DNA from 2 places in the Asaia sp. HumB genome. Region 1 is predicted to be linked to the other one. Evidence: riboswitches for the same ligand, from Rfam matches in the RefSeq annotation. Region 1 holds a riboswitch; the other holds the start of a gene.
The links. Region 1 has a riboswitch for S-adenosylmethionine ahead of P5689_RS08730 (low specificity L-threonine aldolase). Riboswitches for the same ligand answer to the same signal wherever they lie in the genome.
Positions count from the first base shown of each region.

Region 2: another riboswitch for S-adenosylmethionine. It lies ahead of metZ (O-succinylhomoserine sulfhydrylase); the one in region 1 lies ahead of P5689_RS08730 (low specificity L-threonine aldolase).

Region 1 covers NZ_JARPML010000002.1:1,679,956-1,695,013, reverse strand. The annotation lists gene tsaE (tRNA (adenosine(37)-N6)-threonylcarbamoyltransferase complex ATPase subunit type 1 TsaE) at 1-229, opposite strand, end outside; gene P5689_RS08745 (glucosyltransferase domain-containing protein) at 438-1,973, opposite strand; gene P5689_RS08740 (glycosyltransferase family 2 protein) at 1,993-2,925, opposite strand; gene P5689_RS08735 (trimeric intracellular cation channel family protein) at 3,037-3,675, opposite strand; gene P5689_RS08730 (low specificity L-threonine aldolase) at 3,672-4,697, opposite strand; SAM-I-IV-variant riboswitch at 4,756-4,867, opposite strand; gene P5689_RS08725 (NAD(P)/FAD-dependent oxidoreductase) at 5,077-6,099, shown strand; gene alr (alanine racemase) at 6,158-7,303, shown strand; gene P5689_RS08715 (D-amino acid dehydrogenase) at 7,300-8,559, shown strand; gene P5689_RS08710 (SDR family oxidoreductase) at 8,646-9,479, opposite strand; gene P5689_RS08705 (hypothetical protein) at 9,706-10,002, opposite strand; gene typA (translational GTPase TypA) at 10,225-12,048, opposite strand; gene P5689_RS08695 (adenosine kinase) at 12,357-13,334, opposite strand; gene P5689_RS08690 (polymer-forming cytoskeletal protein) at 13,812-14,327, shown strand; gene P5689_RS08685 (GcrA family cell cycle regulator) at 14,410-15,058, opposite strand, start outside.
Region 2 covers NZ_JARPML010000002.1:446,248-461,305, reverse strand. The annotation lists gene P5689_RS03415 (AsmA family protein) at 1-153, shown strand, start outside; gene P5689_RS03410 (ATP12 family chaperone protein) at 150-881, shown strand; gene P5689_RS03405 (hypothetical protein) at 1,015-1,188, shown strand; gene P5689_RS03400 (bifunctional 2-C-methyl-D-erythritol 4-phosphate cytidylyltransferase/2-C-methyl-D-erythritol 2,4-cyclodiphosphate synthase) at 1,335-2,498, opposite strand; gene P5689_RS03395 (sugar porter family MFS transporter) at 2,604-4,007, opposite strand; gene P5689_RS03390 (hypothetical protein) at 4,496-4,714, shown strand; gene P5689_RS03385 (diguanylate cyclase) at 4,846-7,773, shown strand; gene apaG (Co2+/Mg2+ efflux protein ApaG) at 7,733-8,206, opposite strand; gene metZ (O-succinylhomoserine sulfhydrylase) at 8,243-9,430, opposite strand; SAM riboswitch at 9,498-9,577, opposite strand; tRNA gene P5689_RS03370 (tRNA-Gly) at 9,682-9,755, shown strand; gene P5689_RS03365 (hypothetical protein) at 9,782-10,345, opposite strand; gene P5689_RS03360 (2OG-Fe dioxygenase family protein) at 10,405-11,163, opposite strand; gene P5689_RS03355 (NAD(P)/FAD-dependent oxidoreductase) at 11,190-12,425, opposite strand; gene argJ (bifunctional glutamate N-acetyltransferase/amino-acid acetyltransferase ArgJ) at 12,789-14,024, opposite strand; gene P5689_RS03345 (peptidylprolyl isomerase) at 14,164-15,058, opposite strand, start outside.

The sequences.
Region 1 (15,058 bases):
GCGCCACGGTGGCCTTCGGCAGTTCATAAATCTGCACCAGAGAGAATGTCGGGCTCGGCACCTCGAGCGAGGGATCATCCGCCAGTGCACGCAAAAACGCTCGGGCAAAGACGCTCTTGCCCATACCCATCTCGCCATGCAGCGCAATCACATCCCCCCGCCGCGACAACTCTGCCAGACGGACAGCAAGGGCTTCGGTGGCGGGCTGATCGGGGAGGTCAAATTGCATCATACAATCAATCTGGTGCTAAGGTCATAGAAAGTGGATACATGCTCGAACCATACGCTTCAAAATTCCCGAAGCGATGCCTCGTATCATTGGTGATTTATCCGCCCTTCCCCTCCAAACCAATCTCTGGCTTCAAGGCTTAAACCACCTGCTGCAGAGTGCTCCCGCGACGCCAATTAAGATATTTACACAACACCAATGGAAACTGTTAAGTATTCTTTTCTGTACGAAGGTATTTAAGGGCATCACCCATATTCAGTATTAATATGTCCTCTTTGTGCGGGGCGTCATCAATTTTGCCAACTATTGCGCGTCCAAGACCTATGGGAACTCCCTGAGAGGTCTTTTCGAGAATTGCCCAAGCCATTCCTTGCGGAACCCACACCTGCATCGAAGAAGGTAGTCCGAACTCATCATATCTCAGAACCGGTGATAGTTGATCTTTCCAGCTTGACGGCACCAAATAAAATTTCTGAGCCTGATACAATCCTCTTTGGCTCAGGAGGTAGTTTTCTACCAGCGTCAATTCTTTTACCTGAGGCTTCACAAAATATTCATTAACATTTCTATGCGCCACAAAACAACCAATAGTCAAGTAGATACAAGGAATTACTGTACAGACGAATTTTAACTTAGTAATGTAACACAATTCATATATCGACATAAAAACCAAAATGATGATTACAGAATCTAATCCGACCTGAGATCTATAACTCGCCCAACTTTCCTTTATGATGAGATTTGGCAAATAAGACAAAATAATAATTACCCCCATAATAGACAAGTTTTTTATTACTATTAGGGGTCTTTTAAATTTTACGATACAAGCAGCAATTATCATCAATACCACAAGCAAAATATACCATATATTCGGTGAAATCGAAAATAGGTTCAGTGCGTTTGGTATAACTTCTTCAAGGAACCACTCTGCTTTTCCCACATAGTCTGTAACGAGAGCAGACCTGTTAAATTGTGGAAGGTCAGAAAAGAATACTCTAGGAAGGATTTTGCTTGAACCAAAATCCACTACGAGGGCGGCACCCATCACGAACAACGATCTGATCATCAGCTTTAGCTGGTTTAGACTGGTTCCCCTCAATAAGATTCTGGGCAACAAAAATGCCCAAAATACCATGCCGGCTGGTTGATAAATAAAAACAGCGCATACAAGAAGAGCTAATGAAGTTGCTACCCGTTGAAAGTCTGTTTTCTCTGGGAGAGATAATGCACTTAATCCCGCAAGAGAAGCAGCCCATGGGAATATGGAAGTCACTGTCCAAGCGGAATAAACTTGAAATGCCGGAGACAATCCACACGCAACGGATGCAGGGTAGATCACTCCCAAAGGAATATTAGTATATCTCTTTAAATTATGATACATAAGCAAGGCAAAAAACGATGTACCAAATATAGATATCAATCTTATCCAACCAAGGTCTGATATATCACCAGCAAGGCTAAATATAAGACTATAGATTGCGTATATTGGTCGGCCGCCTTGCACTATCCCTATAATCAAAGGCATAGGGTTTGAATGACCCATATCATTAAAGAACGTATAGTCATCTGAAAATGCGTAATCCGCAGATACAACCACTCCATATGTGATTACGTACACGATCAAAAACAAGAAAAAAGATAAGATATACTCATACTTATTGAATAACTTAGTTATTTCCTCCATCGACCTAACACCCTCCAGTTCTTTTATTCTTATTTTGAATTTTGCAAACTTGTCTTTCACAGTAATTCTCTGAAACATCCTATATCTGATGAAGTTTTCGAACTATATAATTTGGTCGCCGCTTCGTTTCCATATATATTCTACCAATGTATTCGCCCAATAGCCCAATACTAATCATCTGCACAGATCCGAAGAACATGATGGCGACAAAAATCGAGGCATATCCCCGAACAGAAATACCGAAAAACAGTGTACTAACAATAATATATGCTGCGTATAAAAAACAGAGAACTGAACTTAGAGCCCCGATATATGTCCATATCCGCAGTGGCACTGTAGAGAAACTGGTGAACCCCTCCATAGCTAGATTCCATAATGCAAGGCCTGAAAACTTCGTCTTCCCTGCAGACCGCTCTGCGCGAACATAATCGATTGTAACGGTCTTGAATCCTATCCAGGCAAATATACCTTTCATAAATCTCTGTCGTTCTGGTAGCCGCTTTAACGCATCAACGACTATTCGATCCATCAGTCGAAAATCCCCAACATTTTCAGGGAGACTGATTTTCGATAGGCGATTATGAAGCTGATAGAACCAGGCTGCTGTCTTGCGTTTGAGCAGACTATCTGTCGATCTATCTATCCTCCGTGCAAGGACGACCTCAGCTCCAGACCTCCAAGCCTCTATCATTTCACCTATGAGCTCGGGAGGGTCCTGCAGGTCTGCGTCAATCGGTATCACAGCAGCACCCGCCGCAAAATCCATTCCAGCCGTTAGAGCAGCTTCCTTGCCAAAATTGCGAGAAAGCTCCACGAGCTTGAAGCGGCTATCCCTCGAAGAATAAGAGATTAACTTCGCAAGCGTCAGATCTACACTGCCATCGTCTACGCAGACTATCTCCCATTTTACATCGGGTATACTTTCTACAATTGCTAGAATTGTACTTACGAATTGGTCGATAGTCTCCACTTCGTTATAAAAGGGGACAACTAGGGAAATCAGCTGGGCCACGTGATGCTCTCAATCTGGATAAATACCCTATACCGTAATCTCGTTTTAGGTAACAAGCCCGACACAGATTCTCGATCTCTACTTACTAACGGATCGAACTATATCATATCCCTAACGCCTGTAGGTGGGCAGATCGATCTTGCGCACAATGGCATAGCCACGCAGAGCAAAACCCAGTGTTACAGCCACTGCGCCAGCGAGAACTGGCGATACCCCGATACCGTTCAGGCCAACATAAAGTCCCGCAGCCAGCGCGGCGGCGGTGACATATAATTCCGGACGGATCACGATCGAGGGCAGGCCGGCCAGAACATCGCGTATGATGCCGCCCATACAGGCTGTCACCACGCCCATGATGGCGGCAGGTAGCCAGGGGATACCGTAGGCAATGGCCTTGGCAGCGCCGTAAACGGCATAGGATGCCAGCCCCAGCCCATCGAACCAGTCGATCGCCCGTTCGTGCCAGTAACGATGCGGGGTGAACCAGACCAGCAAGGCTATACCCAGACACACAGCCAGAGGTGCTGTCGCATGCATCCAGAACACCGGAGCGCCAATCAGCAGGTCACGCAACGTCCCGCCGCCGACCCCTGTCATGGCCGCGAAGAAGGCGAAGGTCACGATGTTCTGCCGTGCCTTGGCTGCCACGAGCGCGCCGGAGATCGCAAAAACTGCCGTCCCTGCCATATCGAGATCCGACAGGGTGGAGGCCGATAATGCATGGATGGAAGCAAGTGTCGCTGGGCTCACGCGGCAAGGGCCTCGATATCATCGGCAAGCTGCGTCACACGGGCCGGGTCGGCATCCCATGCAAACATGAAACGCGCGCCCCCGCCGATGAAGGTGTAGAAACGCCAGCCCCGCTCGCGCAGCCCCTCCAGCACGGCCTCCGGCGCCTTGAGGAACACTGCATTGGCCTGCACGGGAAACATGAGCGACAAGCCCGGAAGCGCCTCGATACGCGAGGCCAGGGCACGGGCGCAGCTATTGCCATGCGCGCCATTTTGCAGCCAGGCCCCGCTTTCGAGCAGACCGATCCAGGGCGCGGAAATAAAGCGCATTTTCGAGGCCAATTGCCCGGCCTGCTTGCAGCGATAGTCGAAGCCTTCGGCAAGGGCCGAGTCGAAAAACAGAATGGCCTCGCCTACCCCCATGCCGTTCTTGGTGCCACCGAAACACAATACATCCACACCGGCCTGCCACGTCATCTCGGCAGGGGTGCAGCCCAGCGCCGCGCAGGCATTGGCAAAGCGTGCGCCATCCATATGCAGACGCAGCCCGAGCTCACGGCAGGTTTTTGAAATGGCGCGTATCTCGGCCAGGGAATAGACCTCGCCCGTTTCGGTCGGCTGGGTGATCGTCACCACCTTAGGCTTGGGGTAATGGATATCGCTGCGACAGGTTGCCAGCGCCCGGATATCCTCGGGGAAAAGCTTGGCATGATCGGTCCGCGCCACCAGAAGTTTGGAGCCATTGGAGAAGAACTCAGGGGCTCCACACTCATCGGTTTCGACATGGGCGAAAGACGAGCAGATCACACTGTTATAGGACTGGCAGAGCGCCGCCAGCGCGAGTGAATTGGCCGCCGTGCCGTTGAAGGCAAAGAACACCTCGCAGCGCGTCTCGAACAGTGCACGAAAGCTGTCAGCGGCGCGGCTGGTCCATTCATCATCGCCATAGGCCGGAACGGAGCCTTTATTGGCCTGATGCATGATGTCCCATACTTCGGGGCAGATACCGGCATAATTGTCACTGGCAAATTGCTGGGCCACAGGCTGGAAATCCTTGCGCTTCTGAAAAAGCAGTACGGGCTTGCGGCAAGGAGGGTGTGGCGTGTCCCGAGATTGCCGGAGCGGCCACATCTCTCCGGTTGCCCGGAGATACCACCTTGCCCGGGAGCAGGTTGGCGCCGGTGAAACGATACCGGCTCTTGATGCTGGTTCTCTCGTATCAAAGCCCCAGCGCCACGGCAAGGGTGAGCCTCTTCGGCCATATGTTAGCCGACAATCGCCTGCAAACAGAGTGACACGGCCCAACAGGCACACAAGCCATATGAGGGGGGTGCATCGCAGGAAAGAATGTGGTTTCTTTCAGCCTCGTTGCGAAGCATGACCGGGCCAACAGGCCGGACAGATATGGATGACAGCTGACATGGGCCAGACCCCTCTCGACATCGATGTAGCCATTATCGGTGCAGGGCCGACCGCGCTTTTTGCCGCGTTCGAGTGCAGCATGCTCAAACTTTCCTGCGTGCTGATTGACGCGTTGAGCGAGATTGGTGGCCAATGCGCGGCGCTGTATCCTGAAAAGCCGATCTATGACATTCCGGCGCACCCCTCGATTGAAGGCGGTGCCCTGATTGCCGCGCTCGATGCCCAGATCGCCCCCTTCGATGTACCCCGCCTTCTGGGCCAGCGCGTGGAAAAGCTGTCGGGCCAGCGCGGCGCCTTCACGCTCGAGACAGACAAGAACAATGTGGTGACGGCGCGCGCCGTGATCATAGCGGCAGGAGCGGGTGCGTTCGGCCCGAATCGCCCGCCGCTCGATGGTCTCGATGCCTATGAGGCGAGTGGCGCTGTTCAGTATTACGTGCGCAAGCGCGCCGATTTTGCAGGCAAGCGCATTGTGGTGGCAGGCGGTGGCGATTCCGCCCTCGACTGGGCGCTGTCGCTCTCCGACATTGCGGAAAAGATCTACCTGCTTCATCGCCGCGACCGCTTCCGTGGTGCGCCCGAAACCCTCTCCCAGATCGAATCCCGTGTGGCTGAAGGGCGTATCGAAAAAGTCGTGCCCTATCAGCTTTACGCATTGCAGGGCGAGAATGGTGCCCTTACCGCGGTCGATGTGATCGATCTCGAGGGCCAGACCCGTCGCATCGAAGCCGATACGCTGCTGCCTTTCTATGGTCTCTCGACCGATCTCGGCCCAATTGCCACCTGGAATATCGATACCGTGCGCAGCACGATTCCCGTCACGCCCTCCAGCATGGAAACCAGCCTGCCGGGCGTTTTTGCGATTGGTGACATCGCCACCTATCCCGGCAAGCTGAAGCTGATCCTGCAGGGGTTCAGCGAGGGAGCCATGGCAGCCCATGCCATTCACCCTATCGTCCACCCCGATCAGGCCCTTCACTTTGAATATTCCACAAGTAAGGGTGTGCCGTCAGGGTCTTGAGCCGTGACAGGGCCCCGGTTTAGTATGATCCCGAAATGATCGAAAGACGCGAACCCTGATGACAACCCAGCCAGACGAGGCGCAAACCGACGCAGTCAGACGTGCCGGTGGATGGCTTCGTATCGACCTCGACGCCATCAAGCAGAATTACCAGCTGCTGAAATCCCGTGTGGGACCCGATGTCGCCGTCGGGGCCGCGGTGAAGGCGGATGCCTACGGGCTGGGTGTGACGCGTGTCGCCCCAGCCCTCTATCGCGCCGGATGCCGCCGGTTCTTTGTTGCCACCGTTCAGGAGGGGCTGGAGCTACGCCCCATTCTGGCGGCCGATGCTGCCATCTGTATCCTCAATGGCCCGGCACCAGGCAGCGAGGCGCTTTTGCAGGACAAAGGGCTCACACCGGTTCTGAACAGCCTCGACCATGTGCGCCGCTGGGCCGCGCTGGGCCGCGATACGGGCGTGCGCTCCCCCTGTCTGCTTCAGCTCGACAGCGGCATGTCGCGCTTCGGTCTGTCCGAGGCCGATATCGATACGCTCATTGCTGAAAACACCCTTGCCGATCTGGCCATTGATTACATCATGAGCCATCTGGCCTGCGCGGATGAATACCATTCGCCGCGCAATGAGGGACAGCGCCTACAATTCGAGGCCCTGCGCCGCAAGCTCCCGGCCCTGCCTGCCAGTCTTGCAGCGTCGAGCGGTATCTTTCTGGGGGAAGCCTTCCATCATGATCTGGTCCGGCCTGGTTATGCCCTCTATGGCGGCAACCCGACCCCGGATCGCGCCAATCCCATGCATCCGGTTGTCACCCTGCTGGCCGGCATGGTGCAGGATCGCTGGATCGCCCCGGATGTGGCGGTAGGCTACAGCGCGCGTTTCATCGCGACAAAGCCCACGCGTATCGCAACCCTTTCCGTCGGCTATGCCGATGGTTTCCACAGACGCGGCGGTGGCCTTGCCAGCGCCGTTCTGCCTGACAGCCCTGATATCCTGTTGCCCATCGTGGGGCGGATTTCGATGGACTGCATGGCGCTGGATCTGACCGCGCTGGGAGACAGCCCCCTGCCCCCCGGCACCGGTTTCGAGCTGATCGGCCCCCATCGTCCGCTGGACGAACTGGCCGCGGCACTGGATACGATCGGATATGAGTTGCTGACCGGACTCGGGAAGCGCTTCCATCGTGAATATATCGAGAGTTCACAATGAAGATCATCGTCATGGGCGCCGGTGTCATCGGCGTCACCACAGCCTGGTATCTTGCCGAGCAGGGTCATGAGGTCGAGGTCATCGACCGTCAGCCGGGCGTCGGACTCGAAACCTCTTTCGCCAATGCCGGTCAGGTCTCCCCCGGCTATTCCACGCCCTGGGCCATGCCGGGCCTGCCCCTCAAGGCGATGCGCTGGATGCTCGAAAAGCATGCGCCGCTGGTTGTGCGTGCTGCCGCCGTCAACATGCCGATGCTGCGCTTCATGACGCAGCTTCTGACCAACTGTACCCATCATGCCTATGACATCAACAAGAGCCGTATGCTGCGCATTGCGGAATACAGCCGTGACTGTCAGGCCGAACTGCGCCGCAGCACCGGCATTACCTATGACGATGGACAGAAGGGCCTGATCCAGCTCTTCCGCACCGACAAGCAGATCGAACATGCCCATGAGGACATGCGCCTGCTTGAGGAAAGCGGCGTTGCCCACGAATTGCTGGGCATGGACGACGTGCTGAAATACGAGCCTGGCCTCGCCGGTGCGCGTCAGATTCTCAAGGGTGGCCTGCGTCTGCCCGGTGACGAATCCGGAGATGCCTATCTCTTCACACAGCGCCTTGCCGCCATGGCAGCAGAGAAGGGCGTGAGCTTCCGCTTCCGCACCGAAATCGAGGCCATCGAAGCGGCGAGCGACGCCATCTATGGTATCCGCACCAGTGCGGGCCGCCTGACAGCCGATGCCTATGTGCTGGCACTGGGCAGCTACTCGCCCCGCCTGCTCAAGCCCATCGAACTCGACCTGCCGGTCTATCCGGTCAAGGGCTACTCGCTGACAGCCCCGATCACCGATGAGAGCCGTGTCCCGACCTCTACAGTCAATGACGAGACCTACAAGGTTGCCATGACGCGCCTTGGCGATCGTATTCGCATTGGTGGTACGGCGGAGCTGACCGGGTGGCGCCTCAAGCTGAGCCAGGACCGTCGCGAAACGCTCGAACTGTCGTTCAACGACATGTTCGGCGGTGCCGATCTGAGCCGTGCCCGCTACTGGACCGGGCTGCGCCCTTGCACGCCGGATGGCACACCCGTCATTGGTCCGTCCGGGCGCTACAGCAATCTGTGGCTGAACACGGGCCACGGCACGCTGGGCTGGACCATGGCCTGCGGCTCGGGTCGTATCCTCGCCGACCGTATCAGCGGCAAGCGCACCGACATCCCCTCACTGGATCTGTCGCTGGACCGCTACACGTCCTGAAGCCACATAAGGCTTTGGCCTAAGTATGAGAGGGGGATCCTCCCCCTCGAATGCCTTCCTGCCGGGCCTCGCGGAAACACCAATGCTCAGCCCGGTGCAGATAGTTGCCCCGCACGCATGGCCGCGATAACACCGCCATCGATCAGCAGATCACCCCCCGTAATGAAACCGGCATCCTGCCCAAGCAAAAAATGAGCCGCGATTGCGATCTCATCAGGGGGTGACATACGTTTCGCCGGTGAGGCCTCGACCATGGCGCGATAGGCGTCACCCGATGCGGAAGCCAGTTCATGCGTGGCAAGCGGGGTGACCACAATCCCTGGGCTTATGGCGTTCACCCGCGCACCGCGTGTGCCCCATCTCACCGCCTCGGCCTGCACCCTCAGACTGTTTGCGCGCTTGGCAACGATATAAGCCACCATACTGTCAGTGATGACATCAGGTTGCAGGCAGGGCAGCTCAAGCAGTGAGGCCGCAGGGGTCAGCGCCAGTTGCGTCTCGTCCGACGGGGAAAGTGGATGGGGCATATGCCCTGCCATGCTGGCAACGATCAGGCCTGATCCACCAGAGGCAATCACCTCGCCAAAGGCCTCAAATACCAGTGCAGCACCGTAAAGGTCGACTTCAAGCACCTTGGCGGGTGGCGCCATATTGGGCGAAACGCCAGCCGTATTGATCACCTGCATGACCGGCCCCATTGCAGCAGCCATCTGGGCAAGTGTGTGAACGCTTTCTGGCGAGCAGACATCGATCACCTGGGTTGCCACGTCATAGCCGGCGTCGCGCAGGGTCCCAGCCGTGCGTTGCAACAGAGCCTGATCGATATCGGCCAGGAGCAGATGCTTGCCCATGCCCTGTCGTCGCGCAATGGCCAGACCAATACCACCCGCACCGATGACGACCACGATTTCCCTGCTCACTATCCCTGTCTCCCGTTCCCGTATGGGTATGCCTCTTAAAGAAGCATCGCCGATGGAGAGAGGTATAAAGGCGAGCATTACCGGTGATTAGACGCCCCGTTCAGCGTGAACCTATATCGATCATTCATCAATCGGCCAGGAAACCAATGAGATAGACCCGAAGTGACAGGCACAAAAAAACGGGGCCTTTTCGGGCCCCGTCTTTCAAACTCGATCATGTGATCGATCAGTTGCCTGCAGCGTCCTTTTCGGCGGCAGCTGCTGCACCCTTCTTGTGGTGCTTGTGCTTGTGCTTGTGCTTACCCTTATGCGTGGCAGCCTTGTCTTCCGTCGGAGCAGCGGGAGCTGCTTCAGAGGCCGGAGCCGGGGCCGTAGCTTCCGGAGCAGCAGGCGCGGCTGCCGGGGCAGCGGGAGCTGCAGCAGCAGGGGCGGCTTCCTGCGTGGTCTGAGCGAAAGCAGGGGCGCTCAGCGTCATGGCAAGAGCGGCAACACCGGTAAGAAGACGACGATTGAAAACGAGCATAAAACAAGCTCCAGAATACGAATTCACATAATCACAGGCGTCAGTCAGACTGTAGAACAGGCCGCCTGCACTTATGACGTTACAAACGCTATCAGTATTTTTCAGTCTCGTCTTGAGGAAAATTAGATAAAATACGTGTAATCGCACCGTAAAGGCATGTTTATGCCTTAATGCCGACACGATCATAAAAAAAGGCCACCGAATGGTGGCCTTTCCTTAGTGTCAGGCGTCTGACTTGACTTTCGACATACGCTTGCGCTCATTCGGGTCCAGGTAGCGCTTGCGGATACGTACGGCGGAAGGCGTCACCTCAACCAGCTCATCGTCCTCGATATAGGCGATAGCCTGCTCAAGGCTCATCTTGCGCGGCGGCGTCAGAAGCAGCGCATCGTCCTTGCCTGCGGCACGGATGTTGGTCAGCTTCTTTTCACGGACAGCGTTCACATCGAGATCGTTCTCGCGCGAATGCTCACCCAGGATCATGCCCGTGTAGATCTTCTCGCCAGCTTCGACGAACAGCGTGCCACGATCCTGCAGCGAGAACAGGGCGTACTGCGTGGTCGCACCGTCTTCTGCCGAGATCAGCGAGCCGTTGCGACGGCCATCGATCGTGCCTGCATAAGGCTTATAGCCCGCGAACAGACGGTTCATGATGCCCGTGCCGCGCGTGTCGGTCAGGAACTCGCCGTGGTAGCCGATCAGGCCGCGCGACGGGATGAGGAAGGTCAGACGGACCTTGTCACCACCCGACGGACGCATGTCCTGCATCACGCCCTTACGCATCGACATCTTTTCGACGACCACGCCCGAATAGGGCTCGTCAACGTCGACCAGAACCTCTTCGTACGGCTCTTCACGCTCGCCGGTCTCTTCGTTGTTACGGAAGAGAACGCGCGGGCGACCGATGGTCAGCTCGAAGCCTTCGCGACGCATGGTCTCGATCAGCACGCCAAGCTGGAGTTCACCGCGACCGGCAACCTCGAAGGCTTCGCTTTCGGCACTCTCGGTCACCTTGATGGCCACGTTGCCTTCGGTTTCCTTGAACAGACGGTCACGGATCTGGCGCGACGTCACCTTCTTGCCTTCGCGACCGCCCAGAGGGCCGTCATTGATGCGGAAGGTCATGGTCAGGGTCGGCGGATCGACCGGGGTCGAAGGCAGCGGCGCATCGAGAGCCGGGTCTGCAATAGTGTCGGGAATGGTGGCGTCGGACAGACCGGCCACAGCCACGATATCACCGGCTTCGGCTTCATCCACCGGCACGCGGTCCAGACCGCGGAACGACAGCAGCTTGGTCAGACGACCCGTTTCCACGATCGTGCCATCGGGGCGCAGCACGCGCACCGGCATGTTCACGCGGGCGCGGCCCTGCTCGATACGACCCGTCAGGATGCGGCCCAGGAAGTTGTCGCTTTCGAGAATGGTCGAAACCATGCCGAACGGCGCTTCCTTATCGAGGCCCGGCGTCGGCACGTGGCGCAGCACCAGGTCGAACAGCGGGGACAGATCCTTGCGGGGGCCGTTCATTTCCAGATCGGCCCAGCCCTGACGGCCCGAAGCGTACAGCATCGGGAAGTCGAGCTGATGCTCGTCGGCGCCCAGAGCTGCGAACAGGTCGAAGATTTCTTCATGAACTTCGTCGGGGCGGGCATCGCCACGGTCGATCTTGTTCACGACCACGATCGGACGCAGGCCACGGGCCAGCGCCTTGCCCAGCACGAACTTGGTCTGCGGCAGAGCGCCTTCAGCCGAGTCGACCAGGATGATCGCGCCGTCCACCATGCTCAGGATACGCTCGACCTCACCACCGAAATCGGCGTGGCCCGGCGTGTCGATGATGTTGATACGCGTCTCGTTCCAGACGACCGAGGTGCACTTGGCAAGAATGGTAATGCCGCGCTCACGCTCGAGGTCATTGCTGTCCATCGCGCGCTCAGCAACGTGCTGGTTTTCGCGGAACGAGCCGGATTGCTTGAGAAGCTGGTCAACAAGGGTGGTCTTGCCATGATCGACGTGCGCGATAATGGCGATGTTACGGATTTCCATGAAGCGGTCCTGATCGGGCTTGCAGGGTCATGCCCTGCCGGATCGCTCCCTGGGAACGACACAAAGCCGGGACTGACGGATTGGCCGTGTTCTGCACAATTTCCCGTCAGAGTGCAATGAAAGGATCGGAAAGACCGGGTTTTTTAGCATTTCCGGGCCTTCTTCTAACGTAATACAGGCCCCTGCCCCGCCTCTTTGATAGAAGTAAGCCCTTTCGTCCCTGTGTAGTGAGGCACGGTATCGAGGCGCGAGTTTCCAAAGGGCGACCGCCCTTTGGCAGGGTTCGGGGCGGCGCCCCGAAACAGCCCTCAGGCCTTGAGCGCGAAAGCCGCGGCAGGGCGTGCCCCCATGCGGGTGATGATCGCACCAGCAGCTTCGTTGCCCAGACGACCACATGCTTCGAGGCTGCGGCCCTTGGCCAGTCCAGCCAAGAATCCAGCAGCGAAGGCATCGCCCGCACCCGTCGTATCGACCACCTTCACGGGTTCCGTCGGAACGACCAGCTTCTCGCCATTTGAGAGAATGACCGCGCCCTTCTCACTGCGGGTCAGCACGACAAGGGCAGCGTCACGCCCGGCCTGCGTGGCGGCGGCGTCGAAATCCTCGGTCTCGTAGAGGGCACAAATCTCGGCCTCATTGGCGAAGAGAATATCGATATGCCCGGCGACCAGCGCACGGAAGGCAGCGTGATGGCGTGCCACGCAGAACGTATCCGACAGGGTCAGGGCCACGCGGCGACCGGCCTTGTGCGCCGTCTCGGCCGCAAGGATGAAAGCGGCCTGAGCGCGGTCCTTGTCGAACAGATAGCCCTCCATATAGGTCACGGCAGCGGCGGAGACGGCGGCCTGATCCACATCCTCGGGTCCGAACTCGGTGCAGATGCCCAAATAGGTGTGCATGGTACGCTGCCCGTCAGGCGTGACGAGAATGATGCAACGCGCGGTGGGGCGATCGGCATTCCGGACGGGGGCTGAGGGGTAGAACAGCTTCTGCGCGGCGATGTCTCGGGCATAGCCAAGCCCTGCCTCATCATCTGCCACCTTGCCCAAATACCCGACGCGAGCGCCCAGACGGGCTGCAACGACCGCCGTGTTGGCGGCGGAACCGCCACCCATGATTTGCTCCGGGGTGATCTTTGCCTCGATAGACGCTGCCTGATCGGCATCGATCAATGTCATGCTGCCCAGTGGCGAGCCGAGCGCCGTCAGTGTCTCGTGCGAAACCTGTGCAAGAATATCGACAATAGCGTTGCCGATGCAGAGCAGATCGAGAGTGGGTGCAGTCATGAGGGCTCCGATGCGATGAAATTAAGTGGAGAAAACAGAGTTCACGCCATGAAATCAACATGATCAGACGTGATCGTAATGTTGCGTGAACGACAGGTTCGGCATTCTTTCCGACAGGCCATGACACAAGACCGGGTCAGGGTCAAAAACCGCGAAAACCTGCTGTTTATCCGCTTGTCGCTTGCGCAACATAACGTGTAAGCCGGGTTAGGGCGTGAAGCACCTCTGAGGTGATTTTGCGTCTGTCACCAGCCGCCAGCGGCACCCGAACCGCCACCTTTCAGAACGCGCAGCGGGGTTCTCTTGTTCAAACGACGCAAACCAGAAGATACAGCAACGCCCTCATCTTCAGGTGCATCGGCCAGTATCGGCCAAAAACCGGCTGCCCCTACGACGGGCAGCGCTTCGCTTTTCCCCGAGCGTCCGGCCCCAGCGGCTGACGCCTCACCAGCCTCACAAGTCAAGGATTCTGCCGCGATGGGTCGTTCGCCGTTCCCCACCCCTCCCTCACCTGCCACGCCTGCCACCCCGGCAGCCCCTGCCCGCCCCGCGGCAGCAGCGGCTTCGGCACCTGGCGGGCGTCGTGAAGCAACCGACCGCCGCACGCTGGTCGTTGGACGCGGCATTTCGGTGCAGGGTTCGATTCAGGATGCCGAGCGTCTTGTTGTCGAGGGAACGGTTGAGGCCACGCTGCTTCAGGCTACCGAGCTTTCGGTTGCACAGGGTGGTGTCTTCCGCGGTGAAATCGAAGTTGAGGATGCCGACCTTGCGGGCACGATCGACGGCACACTGACCGTTCGTGGCAATCTGACCGTGCGTGCTACGGGCCGTCTGATTGGCAAGACGCGCACCCGCCGCCTGCAGGTCGAGGATGGTGGCCAGATCACGGGTCATCTGGAAATGATCACAGGCGACATGCCTGCTCGCCCGGCCCCTGTTGAAGCCCCCGTCCCCGCAACTGAGAAGACTGAAGAGACCACCCCTTCAGCCTGATCCGTTTTGGCGACAGGCAACAAAAAAAAAGCCCGGTCCAGCAGGACCGGGCTTTTTTCATTCATCCTTGTTCAGGCTCGTCTCAGCCAACGCTTTCGCGACGGTCACGCAGCTTCACATAAGCAATCGCGCAATGCTCGGCGCAGTAGGGCTTGCCGGGAACGGGCTTGGCTCCGCAGAAATGGAAACCGGGGGTTCCAGGATCGCCGTTGGGCCAGCAGCAAGCCGGACCACGACGCGGCGACGTATCGGCCGTCAGCGGGCGCAGGAGCGGGCGGAGCATCAGATCTGGCGCCATGGTCTTGGCCTCTGCGGATTTGCGGGGCGGAGCGGATTTCGCGGCAGTGGCAGGCTCATCTTCGCTTGTCGCAGCAGGACTGGCCGAAGCCGATCCGGCAGCAGACGATGTCGGCGTGGTGGCGGTTTGACGGCCAGCCATGACCGGGGCCGGCGCATCCTCTACCAGTGCAGCAGGTGCTGCCTTGACGCCGACAACCTCACTGGTCTTTTCCTGCACCGCCTCGACGGGTTTTTCAGCAGCTTTGACAGGCGGCTTTTCGCTGGCCGGGATTGTGGCCGGTTCCGCAGCTTTTGGCGCGACAGCTTCAGCGGACGGCGCCGATGTGGTATCCACGCCCGTCTCAGGAGCAGCATCCTTGCGGGACTTGGCTGCAGCACGGATGGGCGAAGGGCGTGGCGGCAAACCAAGACGATGAGCCTTGCCCACGACA
Region 2 (15,058 bases), 1.2 Mb from region 1:
CGTTTCCAGCTGACAATCGGCGGCAGCCAGCCCGATACCTGTCCCGATATCCTCTCCGCTGCGCGTGAGAATATGTCAGGTGAAGCAGCACCTGAGCGCAAGAAGCATTCGCAGGCCTCTGAATTGCTGCATGGTTTGGGGATATTGCATTGAGCCAGACGATCAAACGTTTCTGGAAAGCCGTTGAAGTCGCAGCGTATGGGCCCGATGGGCATTACGCTGTCATGCTTGACGGGCGTCCTTTCAGACTGCCCGGCGGAAATTTGCTGACCACATCCTCTGCAAGGCTGGCTGATGCTATTGCTGCCGAGTGGCGGGCCATCCCTGAAGGGGAGGCCTTTCGAACCGCAGATCTGCCTATGACGCAGATGGCTGGTACGGAAATCGAGCGTGTCCGGCCTGACCGCGAGCAGATCATTGGTGGCCTTAGCGCCTATGGTGAAAACGATCTGCTTTGTTACCGGGCTGTCGGGTCTCTTGGCCGGGAGCAGGACGCTCTGTTTGATCCGGTTCTGGCCCTGTTTGGCAGCAGGCATGGTGTTGTGCCTCAGGTCACGCGCAGTCTTCTGCCGCTCTCCATCGCTCCTGAGCTTCAGAAGGCTTATGGGGCCGCCCTTGAGCGTATGGATGACGCAGCCCTGACTTGTGCCGCAATCTGCGCACCTGCAACGGGAAGCCTGATTCTGGCGATTGGCCTGGTCGAGGGATGGGTGGACGCTGCTTCGGCACGGCTGATGGCCAGTGTCGAGGAGCGGCACCAGATGGCGCAATGGGGCGAGGATGATGCGCTGATGCAGGAGATTGATCGCAACGCGGCAGATGTGGAAATTGCGTTACGGTATCTGGAGCTTTCTTACGGAGCTGAGACGAATCAGGCATGATTTTGCCATGATCGGCCTTTAACCCTTGCCTTCAGTGGACATCACACTCGGTGACCATTGGTTACTCGACCCGCTCTTCGCGATTTATTAGAGGGTTGTCGGGTAATCAGAAGAATTTGTGCAAGGATCAGGTATGTCTTCTCGTATTCAGGCCGTACTGGATGAGAACGCCGCTGCTGCAAATCTCATCCGTCGTATTCCGTTCAAGGTGCGCTCTGCCCATTTCGTGGCACGTTGCGTCCAGAATGTCTGGCTGCTCCTTGCAGCAACCCCGGTCATTGTTGTGATCTGCGCCATCAAAGGCTGAGTTTCGCTCATCCGGCCTTCGCCGGGAGGCAAGATCGCACGGTATGAGCCGTCCAACGGCGCAGCTCTTGCCGCCCTTGCTGCACAGCAACGAAAAAGCCCGGCGCAATGGCCGGGCTTTCTGCTTTTATACGCTCTGTATTTCGCTCAGGGAACGAGTACTGTGGCGACAGCCGTGGCTGCAATGCCCTCTTCGCGGCCCGTGAAGCCAAGGCGCTCGGAGGTGGTTGCCTTGACCGAGATGCGGTCAACATCGACCTGAAGTAGCGAAGCAAGGCGTTCGCGCATGGCCTGAGCGTGAGGGCCGATCTTGGGACGTTCGCAGATGAGCGTTACATCGGCATTGATCAGCATGCCGCCGCGCTGGCGGATGCGCTCGCCCGCGTGGATCAGGAAACGCGCGGAGTCCATATCCTTCCATTCATTATCCGTGGGTGGGAAATGGCGGCCGATATCTCCCTCGGCGAGCGCACCATAAATGGCGTCGCACAGGGTGTGGATACCGACATCGGCGTCGGAATGGCCCGCCAGCCCGCGATCATGGGGGATGGTGATACCGCAGAGGATCAGGGGACGGCCGGCCTCGAAGGCATGAACGTCATAGCCCAGCCCCGTGCGCGGGAGTGGGGTCGAGCCGAGCAGTCTTTCGAGACGCACGAGATCCTCCGGTAGGGTCAGTTTGATATTATCTTCAGCGCCCTGAACGAGGGCGACCGGATGACCTGCGGCTTCGAGCAGGGCTGCGTCATCGGTGACGGGCCCCTGATGCGTGCGGTGCAGGTCGAGCAGAAGCGGGAAATGGAAGCCTTGCGGCGTCTGAGCACGCCACAGGGAGTCGCGGCAAACGGTTGTGTCGACCAGGCCGTCGCGACCGCGCTTGAGCGTATCCGCCACGGCAACCGCAGGTATGGCACCTGGGTGCTTTTCGAGCGCCTTGAGCACGTTCTGTACCACCTCGGCTGGCACGTAGGGGCGTGCGCCATCGTGGACCAGAACGAGATCGGGTGGCTCAGGCAGGCGTGCTAGGGCCTCAAGCCCGGCGCGCACGCTGTCCTGACGCTCACGCCCCCCTGCGACAGGCGGCAATGTCTCGATCCCGTCGAGGGCCTGCAGCAGCAGCGGGTCATCACCAACCGGCTGGATAAGGGTCACATGGTCGCGCAGCGCTTCAGCTGCGTGGCGAATGACGGTTTTGCCACCAAGCAGCAGGTACTGCTTTGGCATGGCAGACAGGCCGGTGGCCGGCGCGGCGCTGGCATCAGCGAAGCGGCGACCGGAACCGGCGGCGAGGAGGATGGCAGCAATACGCATGATGTTCAGGGAATGGGGATTTGTCCCTGCCGCGTCAAGCCAAGAAAAAAGGGCCCCGCAGTGACTGCGGAGCCCATGACCTGTGCGTCACACGTCGAGTGTGTTTCAGCGACCGATGTCGCGTAGGCGGATACCCTTGTTCAGCTTGTGCTCGAGAGACTCCAGCGACACGCCACGTGTCTCAGGCACGAAGGCAAGAGTAACGAGGATGAACACTGCATTGAGCGCTGCATACAGCCAGAAGGTGTGCGAGGCGCCCAGTGTGCCAAGCAGCGTCAGGAACGTGGCGCCTACGACCATGTTCGCAATCCAGTTGGTGAAGGTCGAGCAGGCAATGCCGAAATCACGACCCTGAAGCGGCTGCACCTCGGCGCAAAGCACCCAGATGAGCGGGCCGGCAGAGAAAGCGAAGCCCGTGATGAAGAGCAGCAGAACCCCGACCGAGAGATAATGCATCATCGTGCTCGAATCCTGGCCGAAGGAAAGCAGGATCGCGAGTGCCCCCATGCCAATGGCCATGATGACGAAGCCGGCAACGAGCATCGGGCGACGACCCCAGCGATCGACGAAACCAATGGCGATGAAAGTGGCCAGCATGTTGACCAGACCGACGATGGCGGTGCCCCACATCTGCCCGTCCTGACCGAAGCCGGCTACTTCGAAGATACGCGGGGCGTAATACATGACGATGTTGATGCCGGTGAGCTGCTGGACGATCTGCAGACCAATGCCAAGCATGACGGAGCGACGGAAGTTTGGGTTTTCGAGGAACATCGAGAAGCCGCGCTGCTTCTGTTGCAGGCCTTCCTGGATATCGCGGATTTCGCTCTCTGCTTCGGCACGCGAGGCGCGCAGCGAGGCAAGCGTTTCGAGCGCCTCGGCATGACGGCCACGCAGCATCAGCCAGCGCGGGCTGTCAGGAAGGAAAAGTGAGCCCACAAGGAACACGGCACCCGGAACGGCGACGATACCGAGCATCCAGCGCCATGACCCCGAATAGGCGAACATGGCGTCCGAGATGAAGGCGAGCAAAATCCCGATGGTGATCATGAGCTGATACACCGAAATCAGGCTGCCGCGATGCTGTTCGTCAGCCACTTCCGAAATGTAAAGCGGTGCCACGAAGCTGGCGATACCAATGGCGAGCCCGAGAATCGCACGCGCGACGATCAGCAGAGTGACAGAATGGGCCACGACACAGCAGATGGCGCCGATCACGAACAGGGCAGCACTGAAGACAAGCGCCTTTTTGCGGCCGAGGCTATAGGAAAGACGCCCGGCAATGAGTGCCCCAAGGGCCGCGCCGAACATCATGGAAGAAACGATCCACTCCTGAGCGGTATCACTGGCCTGAAATTCCTTGGCAATAAAGCCAAGGGCACCGGAGATGACGCCGATATCGAGACCGAACATCAATCCTGCGACTGCCGCGAGAATTGCAGCAAGCATCATTTTTCCAACCAGCGGAAGCTTCGTTTCTACTGGGTTGGACGAGGTAACGTTACTCATATGAGAAGACCTTAGTCGAGAAAGCCGGGGGCCGGGCCTGCAGAGGAATCGCTGTTGTCACACAAGAAATCCCAAAGTCCGTGTGATCTTTAAGGGTTTGTCACGTTAATTCAAACCAAAATCGTTGTGATCCATATAATGGGTCACCGGCTGTGTCTGGAGCCTGGTTCAAGCGGGGGCCGGTCAGGGACGAGCAGTGAGTCGGTGCGGGCTCAAATAGCGACTTAGTTCATACACGAAAAAAGAAAGTAACCGGCATTGATGGGAATATAACCCATTGTAAGAGATTACCCCTTTCCGGAATCTTGTCGCTATATCGTAAATAAAAAGATAACATAAATACAAGATAAGTAGAGATAAATACAAATTATTCTTATCTGATATAACTCTACCTTAGAGTCATTCCATAACTGGTCGAGACTTGTCAATAAAACGGGTCCATACATTGCTCAAGCAATAAAGCTTTCGCATGTAAATGGATTCTTCTCATGTCTATTCGCATTCACGCTGCAAAAACTTTTTCGGCACTTGCCTTTTCAGGCGCTGTCTTTGGTCTGGTCTCGCTGGCTTCTGCCTCCACGGGGCATGAGCTGCGCGATGGGGTAACGGCCACCTCGAGCCTTGCCTATGCTGGCCCGCGTCCGCCTGCCGGTCAGAAGTGGGATCCGTGTGAGATGCAAGGCGCGTGTGTGGTCCGCAAGGTTTGAGGTTGCGAGTTTTTAACGACGAAACGCAGCTGTTATATTAGTGTGCTTTCAGAGGGGCACATCCCTGCGTTGAGGAAAAAGACCTGAAACTCGTTTCGAGCATCGATCAAGATGGGTGAGGCTCAGTGCCGATGGTGCTGGCCTCCTTTTATCATGCCCTGAGCGCGGCTCTGCGTTGGGCTGTGATCGTGTTCCTGCTACTCTGCAGCTTCGCGAAGATGGCCCTTGCGCGCGACGCCGACCTGCCCATGCAGAGTTTCACGCAGCGTGACGGGGTGGATAGTTCCTATATCTTTGGCCTGGCTCAAGACCACGAGGGCTATCTGTACCTTCTGACCCAGAGATCGCTCTATTTTTTCTCCGGGCAGCGCTTTTATCAGGTTAAGGTTCAGGAAACACCCAATCAGCCTAATTTTGCCGATAGTGTTCGTTTCCTCCCCGATGGCCGGGTTGTGGTTCTCCAGCGCGGAGGGCTCAAGATATCCCAACGCGCGACAAGTAGTCGGGTATCGCCCTTATTGCTGCGTTTCAGGCGCTTGAAGACCCCCGGCCTGGGACGTATCGAGAATGTCTTTCTCGATGCCGGACGACTGACCGTTGTCGATTCTCAGGGTGTGCATCTGTGCGAAACCCCGGAGGATAGTATCCTCTCCTGTCAGGCGCCGATGGCTGGCAGCGCGCGGGCGCTTGTCTACCAGATTGGTGATCGTGTTTTCTATCGCGAACCCGGCGGAAACCAGATGCGCGACCTGACGGGGCTTCGGGTCTTCAGGCTTCCCTGGGATGCCGAGATATCCGGTTCACCGAGCAGCCATGCCGATCGCAGTTTTTATGCGTTCGAGCGCTATGCGTTGCTCGTGCCAAATGTCGATGGCACCTTCGCCAGACTGCCAACAGATTGGGTGCTTGATCAGGGAAATCTCCGCGAGCGCCCGAGTTTTGTCGTGGAGACGCCGGATGCGACGGTGTTCTTTGACGGCAATCGCCTGCGCTCGTTCAATGGGCAATACTGGACCCTGCCCAATCATGACCTCGGCAGGGAGCAGGATATTCATTTTGCGTATGCTGACCGCAACAGGCAGCTCTGGACTGTTCAGGACTCTGTCGAACTGGTCAAGCTCGTCGGTTGGGGAAGTTGGGAAAACCTTGAACCACAGAGCATACGGTCTGTCTGGTCTGTATTGTCCGGGCCCGAGAGAACACTACTTCTGACAGATCAGGGACTGTACCAGCTCGACCGGAATGAGCTCGGCGAACGCCTGAGGGAGGGAAATTTCTTCTTTGGGCTGTCCGATGGCAGGTCGGGATACTGGATGCCCGTGGACGATCGCGATCTGCTGCATTGTCTTTTCCAGTCGGGACACTTCGCGTGTGACCGGAAAATGCCAGTGCAGCGAATTCTTGGGCTGGCACTGTCTTCCAGGGATCATACGCTCTGGATCGCATCCGATGACGGGATGCTGGCTATGCCCGGGGACGGTACGGCCCAGCCAAGCCTTGTTGAAGACGAGAATGGTCAGCCGCTCAGCAAGCCAGCGAGCGCCATAGCGCTTCGTGACGATGGCACCCCGTGGGCAATCATAGGTAATGCCCTTTACAGAAGAGGGGCAAACGGCCGATGGCAGCCGGTGCTCACACACTGGGCCAACGGGCATGATTTTTCCCCGTTGACCATGGTTTTTTCGTCCCATGACGATCTCTGGGTCGGGGGCGTGCGTGCGCGCACCGGGCTTGTGCATATCCATCTGGATGGCAACCGCATCGGTAGTACCCGTCAGATCGGGGTGGAGTGCACCGGTTCACAGATCATCTTCAGCCTGCTTTGGGATCGCCACAGACGACTATGGGTTGGCACCGAAAACGGGCTTGCGGCTTACGATGGGCGGCAATGGATCAGGGTGACGCGGGATGATGGGTTGATTTCCGCAAATATCAATCAGCAGGGTCTGACTGAAGATCCTGACGGGTCCATCTGGATCACCACGACGAGAGGCGTCTCACACCTCCTGCATCCGGAGCATCTTTTCGAACCAACGGACCTCAAGCCTGTCTTTATCGAGGCACGTCTTGGTGGGGCCGTATTGCCGGAACACGCCATCCCTTTCACCCGCGACCCTTTGATCGTGACGCTCGGGACGCTCAATACTGCGCTCGCCTCGACAACCTATTTTCGTTATCGCCTCGAGGGGGTCGATCAGGACTGGGTCACCACAACCACGGGTGACATACGTTACAATTTCGTTCCACCCGGTCATTCAAGGCTGATCGTTCAGGCAATCAATGACAGCCGGAATATCATCTCCCGTCCCATCGTTCTTGAAATCAGGATGGAGCGGCCCTGGTGGATGGCTTGGCCACTCATTACCCTTTACGTCGTCTCTGTCGTGGTTCTGCCCTACACGCTCAATCGGGTTCGCTTCCGCTATCTTCTCAAGAGACAAAAGCGCCTCGAAGCGCTCGTCGATGAACGAACCGGTGAGATGCGTGCGGCGCAGGCTGCCCTTGAGCAGCAGGCGCGCCAGGACGGGCTGACACGACTGATGAATCGCCGCACGGCCGAAGCCAGTGTGCTGCGTCTGCTCGAACGCAAGGGACGGCCCGATTATGAAGGATCTCATCGCTCGGTAACGCTGGCCCTTTTCGACGTGGATTATTTCAAATCGATCAACGACACCTTCGGCCATATGATCGGCGATGAAATCCTGGCGGAAATCGGCGCACGTCTGTTGCGAGACAAGCTGCCAGAGGAAATCATTGGTCGCTATGGCGGTGAGGAATTCCTGATCGTCATACAGGGGGATTTTGCCTCCACGCGCCGTCGCGTGGAACTGTTGCTGGCGGGCTTGAGTGACCATCCTTTCGAGACAAAGGTTGGTGCTCTGACAATCGGGTGCAGTGCCGGCCTTGCGCGCAGTGTGCCGGAAATCGAGTCACCCCGCGAGGTGTGGATGGAAGCCCTCGAAAGGGCCGATCAGGCGCTTTATCGTGCGAAGCTGGAAGGCCGCGGGCGTCTTGTCGTCAGTGAACAAGACCAAGACGATGAGGACTATCAAGACTGAAAGCGGGAACGACGACCTCGAAGCGTTCACCCGTGGCGGGCACGATCATGTGGTACATCCCGCGCATGAAGCCACACGCTGTGGGCAGGGCCACGCCCGATGTATATTCGAAGACTTCCTGCGCGATGAGAATGGGCTGCTCGCCGATCACGCCATCGCCATGAATATGGTCGGTCTTGCCGCGCCCATCGGTGATTTCCCAGAACCTGGTCAGAAGCTGGATCGTCTCGCTGCCGCCATTCTCGATCCGGATATGATAGGCCCAGGCAAAATGATGGTCTTCCGGCTGGGATTGGTCCTCAAGCCAGAAAGTGCGCACAGAGACCGTCACCCCCTGGGTTGTGGCCTCGTAGCGAGGCGCAGCTTCCATGGCTTCGGCAAGGCTCGCTTCAGGGTCGGCCACGAGGCGGGGAGGGGCGGGCTTTTGTGACATGCCCGCCTTGTATGCCGATGAAGCGCTGGAAAGCAATCAGCCTTTGAGCGCAGCAAGCCCTCGCTGAAGATCTGCAATCAGGTCGCTGGCGTCTTCTAGCCCTACCGAGAGACGGATGGCGCCATCCGTAATCCCGAGTTTTGCGCGCTCGGCTGCATCGACCTTGGAGTGAGTCGTCGTAGCGGGATGGGTGGCGAGAGACCGGGCATCGCCCAGATTGTTGGAGATCGCAATCAGCCTAAACGCATTGAGGAAGCGGAACGCTGCCTCACGGCCGCCTTCAACTTCAAAAGCGACCAGTGAGCCGCCATTGAGCATCTGCTTTTCAACCAGGGCGCGCTGGGGGTGAGAGGCAAGGCCCGGATAGGCAACACGGGCAATACCCGGCTGGTTCTCGAGGAATTTTGCCACTTCGCTGGCATTGTGAGCCATGGCGTTGACGCGCAGAGGGAGTGTTTCGAGCCCTTTGAGCAGCACCCATGCATTGAACGGTGAAAGGGCGTTGCCTGTATTGCGGGTAAAGGGCTGGAGAACTTCCTCAATCCACTGCTTGCGGCCCAGAACAGCGCCGCCAAGAACGCGGCCCTGCCCATCGATATGCTTTGTGCAGGAATACAGAACCACGTCGGCCCCAAGGGCCAGAGGCTTCTGCCCGACCGGTGAGGCAAACACGTTATCGACCATCAGCAACGCGCCTGCCTCGTGGGCGAGATCGGCAATGCGTTCGATGTCCAGCACGTCGAGCATCGGGTTCGAGGGGCTTTCGATCAGCACCGCACCGGCTGGCTGCGAAAGTGCTGCCTCCCACCCGGCCCAGTCATCGCCATCGACAAGCACAGTCTCGATGCCGTAGCGCGGCAGCAGATTGGTCACGATCCAGTAGCACGAGCCGAACAGGGCGCGGGACGCAACCACACGGTCGCCCTGTTTCAGATGGGACAGCAGGGCGGATGAGACCGCCCCCATGCCACTGGCTGTCACGATGCAGGCCTCGGCTTCTTCCAGCAGGGCCAGGCGTGACTGAAGGGCATCGGTCGTGGGATTACCGAAGCGGGAATACTGGTAATGGGTGACGTCGCCGGTGAATGTGGCGGCTGCCTGCTCGGCGCTGTCATAGACAAACCCCGAGGTGAGGAAGATGGCTTCGCTGGTTTCGCCATGTTCGGTACGGCTGACATCCTCGTGCAACAGACGTGTCGAGGGACCGAAATTATTTTGAGTCATGGGATGGAAACGCTCCAAAATGCACCGTGATCCGAAGGGTGCGATTCTGGCCGTGGAAAACCTGGAACCAAACTGGTTCCGGGCCTCTTTAGCGCTGTTGTTTAGCCTCGCCGCAATCCGGCCGTTCAAATCGCGAGGGTTCTGCCGCGTGCGGCACCACGGTAGTGACTATGCGCAAAGGCAGTGTCTGTCGTCAACCGGCAGTGGGACGATTGCATAGCGCAAGCGACTGGGATAGAAGGGGCACCGTTGCGGGTGTAGTTCAATGGTAGAACGGCAGCTTCCCAAGCTGCATACGAGGGTTCGATTCCCTTCACCCGCTCCAATTTCCCGAAAAACTGGGTGCTGAGACTAGCCGCGAAGAAGTTTCTTCTTCGGGGTCTCGTCTCCCTTGTCCTTACTATCCTTGTCCGCCTTTTGCGGTGCCGGCGCCGTGACAGGCGCACCATCCTGGTAGGCTGTTCCATTCCAGGTCCAGCGATCATTCTTGTCGATCAGCAGATCATGCATGCCGTTGTGACGGCTCGGCAGGACAGATATGGCCCCGCTTACCGAGTCGAGCACAAGCTTCCAGCCACCCTTGTGACGCAGATAGACCGAAGTGGAACAGCCCGCCGAACCGCAAAGACGGGCGGATTGCAGCTGTACGAAAAGTGCCATATCACCCCGGTCTGTCGAGAGTGGTGCCGAGGCAACCAGAACGACAGGTTGATCATCATGTTTGGCGGCATCCGCCAGATCGCCCGCACTCAGTTGACGGGCCTCCTGATCGAGATTGGTACCAGGCTGCGCCGTGAGAATGACGGGATGCGGCCCATTGCCTGATGGGGCCGACTTCTGATGCGTCCGGGCCAAGACTGGTGCTGCTATAAGGCCCATGATGGCAATTCCCGTCACTACCACACGAAAACGCATCGGATTGTCTTTCATTTTGCCCGCACGAATCGCAGGGGCCGTTTTTTCACGCCGGTTTATTACGCATGTCTGAGCGTAACGACCAGTACATCACGATAGGCCGGGCGGGCTGGGTCGATTGGCTCGACGGGGGTGACCCCGTGGTACACACGATGGTCATCGACCAGAGCCGTGTCGAGGGGGGACTCGAGCGTAAACGAACCGACTTCCTGACGATGATCGTCGTGAATCGTCGTGACGCCGGAAGCGACATTTTCGCGACTGACCATCAGAACGAAAACCCAGTCTACACCATCACGATGCATTCCCTCCGGCGTGGGGCGGCCCTGATTGCCAGCCTGAGCCTCGATACGGAACTGATGCACTTCCGCATGCCAGCTGTCGGGTTGCGTGGAGGCTGGCGTCATACGTAATGCCAGAAGATGGGCGGCATTGAGAATGGAAAGCATGACCGGATGAGAGGCTATGGCATCCTCTATGGGGCCAAACCAGCGTTCGATTCCGCCATTGAGCAGGTTGTAGTCGCGGCTCTGATAGTGGGGCTGATGACGCTTGCGGTCGATACGCCCACCCGCCAGGGCATAGGTGGCGTAACGCCGTTTGCGATAGCGTCCGCCATCCGCCATGTACCGGTCGAGCCCGAGCCGGTTCCAGCTCTCGGCGAAGCGCGCCCAGTCCTCGAAACCGAAAGACTTGAGGAAGGAGCGCATGTCGGGCCCACGCTCGAAGGCAAAGCCACGCGCCTGCAGCGTGGCGACCATATCATCGAGGCGTTGCGCCTCGGCGGGGGGGAGGGACTGTGACCGTTGCAGGGGCATGAAGCGAGACTACCGTTGATCGGGTGTTACTGGTCCAGACGAGGGCGGGTCGGATTCAGATGAGCCTTGAGGAAGGCAGCTGTTCCGCGGGCCAGTCCCATGACGCCAATCTGATGCTGACGGAAGATCAGATCATGAAGCCATCTCGGGGCGAGGCCGCGCAGGAAGCCGCCACCGAAACTCGTCGAGGCACCAACCATGCCCCACCCGTTATAGTCTCCCAGAGACACGACCGCACCACGGTCACGGTAAACAAATGTCGAGGGCTCACGGCCCTGAGCGATGACCGGTATGGCGCGGCCAAGATAGATACCCTGCTGGCGTGCAACCTGCGCTGTGGCGGGAAGCGGGGCGTCGTTGATACGCGCGCAGTCGCCGAGAGCAAAAATTGACGTGTCGCTCGTGGACTGCATGTGATGGTTCACGACAAGCTGGCCGCCACGGGCAATTTCGAGCCCCTCGAACAGTTCGGTTGCAGCACTGGCGCGCACACCGGCAGCCCATACACGCAGCGAGGCCGGGATGACGCGCCCGTCCTTGAGGTGAAACCCTTCCTCATCCACTGACGTCACCATGGCCTCGGTCAGAACGGACACGCCCAGAGCCTCGAGCTGTTTGCGCGCATCGTTCGAAACGCGCTCGGGGAAGGCGGGGAGAATACGCTTGCCCGTCTCGATCAGGGAGAGGCGCAGCACGTTGCGTCTTGCATCCTTGCCATAACCGGGAGCGAGATCGATGGCGCTGCACAATTCGGCGGCGAGCTGCGTGCCGGTTGCGCCACCGCCGACAATACCGACTTCAAGCTTGCGGTTGCTGGCCGCGGCATCACGGAAAGCTGCCCGGAATTTCTCATGGAACGAGCTTGCATCGGGCAGTGAGTCGATAAAGGTGCAATTGGTCATAACGCCCGTAATGCCGAAATCATTCGAGCGCGAGCCAAGCGAGACCACCAGCATGTCGTAGGGTACGATCTCGTCATTCGCGAGGCGTATCTCGTGCTTCTTACGGTCAACGCTGCTCAGCGAACTCTGGATGAAGCGGAAGCCGAAACGGCGGCTGGCCTCCACGAAGGTCGTACAATCCCGCGTTTCCTCACCCGTACCTGCTGCAAATTCGTGCAGCATGGGTTTCCAGTAATGGACGGCGCCCTTGTCGATCAGCGTGGTTTCGATGTTGCGATGGCGGCCGCGACCGAGGGTCATCGCTGTTTCCATCCCGGCAACACCGCCGCCGATGATGACCACGCGAAATCCATTAGCCATGAAGTTTCCTCCGCAGTGTCGTCCGGGCAGGAATTACGACACTGATATGATTGCTCTTGTTGTGAGCGCGTCTCGCTCTCAACCCATAATGTGGGAGCAATCAACGCGGTCGTCCAGACGCGAGATGCGTCGCAGCGATCAAAAAAGGACGAACACGGTACTAAATCAGAAAAGGATGAGGCGCAATGCCGCACGCAGGCACTGAGAATGGACGCAGACGCGGTTGAACAGAGGCCTGTCCGCTGGATTCGGGAGAGGGGGGGGGAGCGCCTAAGCGCTCGGGCTCCAGTGGTCACGCAGAAGAGGACCGCTAGAGCGAAGGCCGCCATGCTGGGCCCGGTTGGCGGGCCCAGCGGTCGTGGCTCAGCTCCGGTAGGAGCCGTTGATGTCGATATAACTGTGAGTCAGATCACAGCTCCAGATCTGTGCGTGGCCATTGGCCAGCCCGAGATCGATCTGGATATCGATGTCCTGACCCTTCATATGGGCTACCACGGGGGTTTCATCATAGCCTTCGACAACCGTTCCCTGTCGGGCGATCCAGACATTGCCGATGGCGACGGAGAGTGTGTCGCGATTGGCTGGCTCACCACTTTTGCCTACGGCCATGACGACGCGGCCCCAGTTGGCGTCCTCACCGGCAATAGCCGTCTTGACCAGCGGGGAGTTGCCAACGGCGAGCGCGATCTTCTTGGCCGATTCGTCTGAAACGGCACCGCTCACACGCACCGTGAACATCTTCGTTGCCCCTTCACCGTCACGAACGACCATCAGGGCCAGTTCGAGCAGCAGGGAATCGAGGGCTTCACGGAAAGCCGCCAGTGCCGGATCGGTAAGGGAGGTGATCTCGTCATGACCGGCCTGCGCCGTGGCGAAAACCAGCACCATGTCTGACGTTGATGTGTCGGAATCGACCGTAATGGCATTGAAGCTGCGTTCTGTGCCCTCGCGCAGGAGCGATTGCAGCACATCATGGGAAATTGCGGCATCGGTTACCACAAAGCCCAGCATGGTGGCCATGTCGGGTGCGATCATGCCGCTGCCTTTGGCAATGCCCTGCAGGGTGACGGTCTTGCCCCCGATCTCGACCTGCCTTGTGGCAGCCTTGGGAAAGGTGTCGGTGGTCATGATGGCGCGGGCGGCGTCTTCCCAGCCTTCGGGCGAGAGCACCTCATAGAGCTGAGGCATCGCATCACTGATGCGCTCGGCATCAAGCGGTTCGCCAATGACGCCGGTCGAGGCAAGAAATACCTCTGTTGCTGGACAATGCACGACACGCGCAGCGGCGGCCGCCGAGATTTGCGTGGCGATCACGCCCGCGCGGCCGGTAAAGACGTTGGCATTGCCCGAATTAACCACCAGCGCACGCGCCTTGCCCTGCGCCAGAGCTGCACGGCTCCAGTCGATGGGAGCGCCGGGGCATTTGCTGCGCGTGAACACGCCCGCCGCCGTTGTGCCGGGCACGAACTCCATCATCATGAGGTCAGTGCGATCCCTGTAGCGGATCTGCGCGGCAACAGCGCCCAGCCTGACACCAGCCACCGGCAGAAGGCGCGGCAGGGGTTGGGCGAGGGGGGAGCGGGGGAGGGCTTTTGCCATGATCTGTCTCCGAGCTTTAAACGTCGGAAAGAGGATGCACGGCTTGGGGCTCAGGTCCAGCCCCCCGCCCCGCAATGGGGCGAAAAGACCGGAATTCTGAGTGAAAAGTGAGCGTTAGGCGCTCACCTCCATGTGGCGATTACTTCTTCGCCGGGGCTGCAACCGGGGCATCGCTGATGGGCTTGCCCTGGGCGTCGTAGCGCACGATCTTGACCTTCTTCTGCGCGTCATCGACGATCTTGCGCACGTTGTCACGGATCAGCTGCTGACGGATTTCGTCATGCACCTGGTCCAGCGGCGGCACAGGGGCTTCGCGCGAGGCCAGAACCTGAATGACGTGCCAGCCATACTGGGTCTTGACCGGGGTCTGGCTGATCGTGCCGGGCTTCATGGCGAAAGCGGCCTTCGAGAATTCCGGCAGCATGTCGTCTTTCTTGAACCAGCCAAGATCACCGCCGCTTGCGCCCGATCCCTTGTCGGTCGAAAGCTTCTTGGCGAGATCCTCGAACTTCGCGCCCTTGTCGAGCTGCTTGATCACGTCCTTCGCGGTTGCTTCATCGGCCACAAGAATATGGCGGGCATGAATTTCCTGCTCACCCTTCTTGGAGGCGTAATTCGCCTGATAGGCCTGCTTGATGGCGTCTTCCGTCACCAGCGGCGCAACCTTTTCCTGCAGATAGGCATTCTGCAGCGCGTTGTCGGCGGCATCCTGCATCTGGGCCTTCACGTCCGGCTTCTTGTCGAGGCCTTCCTTGAGTGCGTCGATCTGAATGGCCTTCTGGCTGACCAGCTGGTTCAGCAGGATATTGACCAGCGTGTTCGGCGGCAGCTGGCGCGCCTGCGGGGGCAGGCTGGCAGCAGCGTGCTTGACGTCATCAAGATAGATCTTCTGTCCATTGACAGAGGCAATCAGCGGGTTGGCATCGGCAGGGGCAGCCGGGGCAGCGGCCGGAGCCGCATTCGCCGGGGCGGCAGGCGCAGGGGCTGCGAAAGCCGGAGCCGCCAGAGTCGTGCCGGAGATGAGAGCGGCGCAG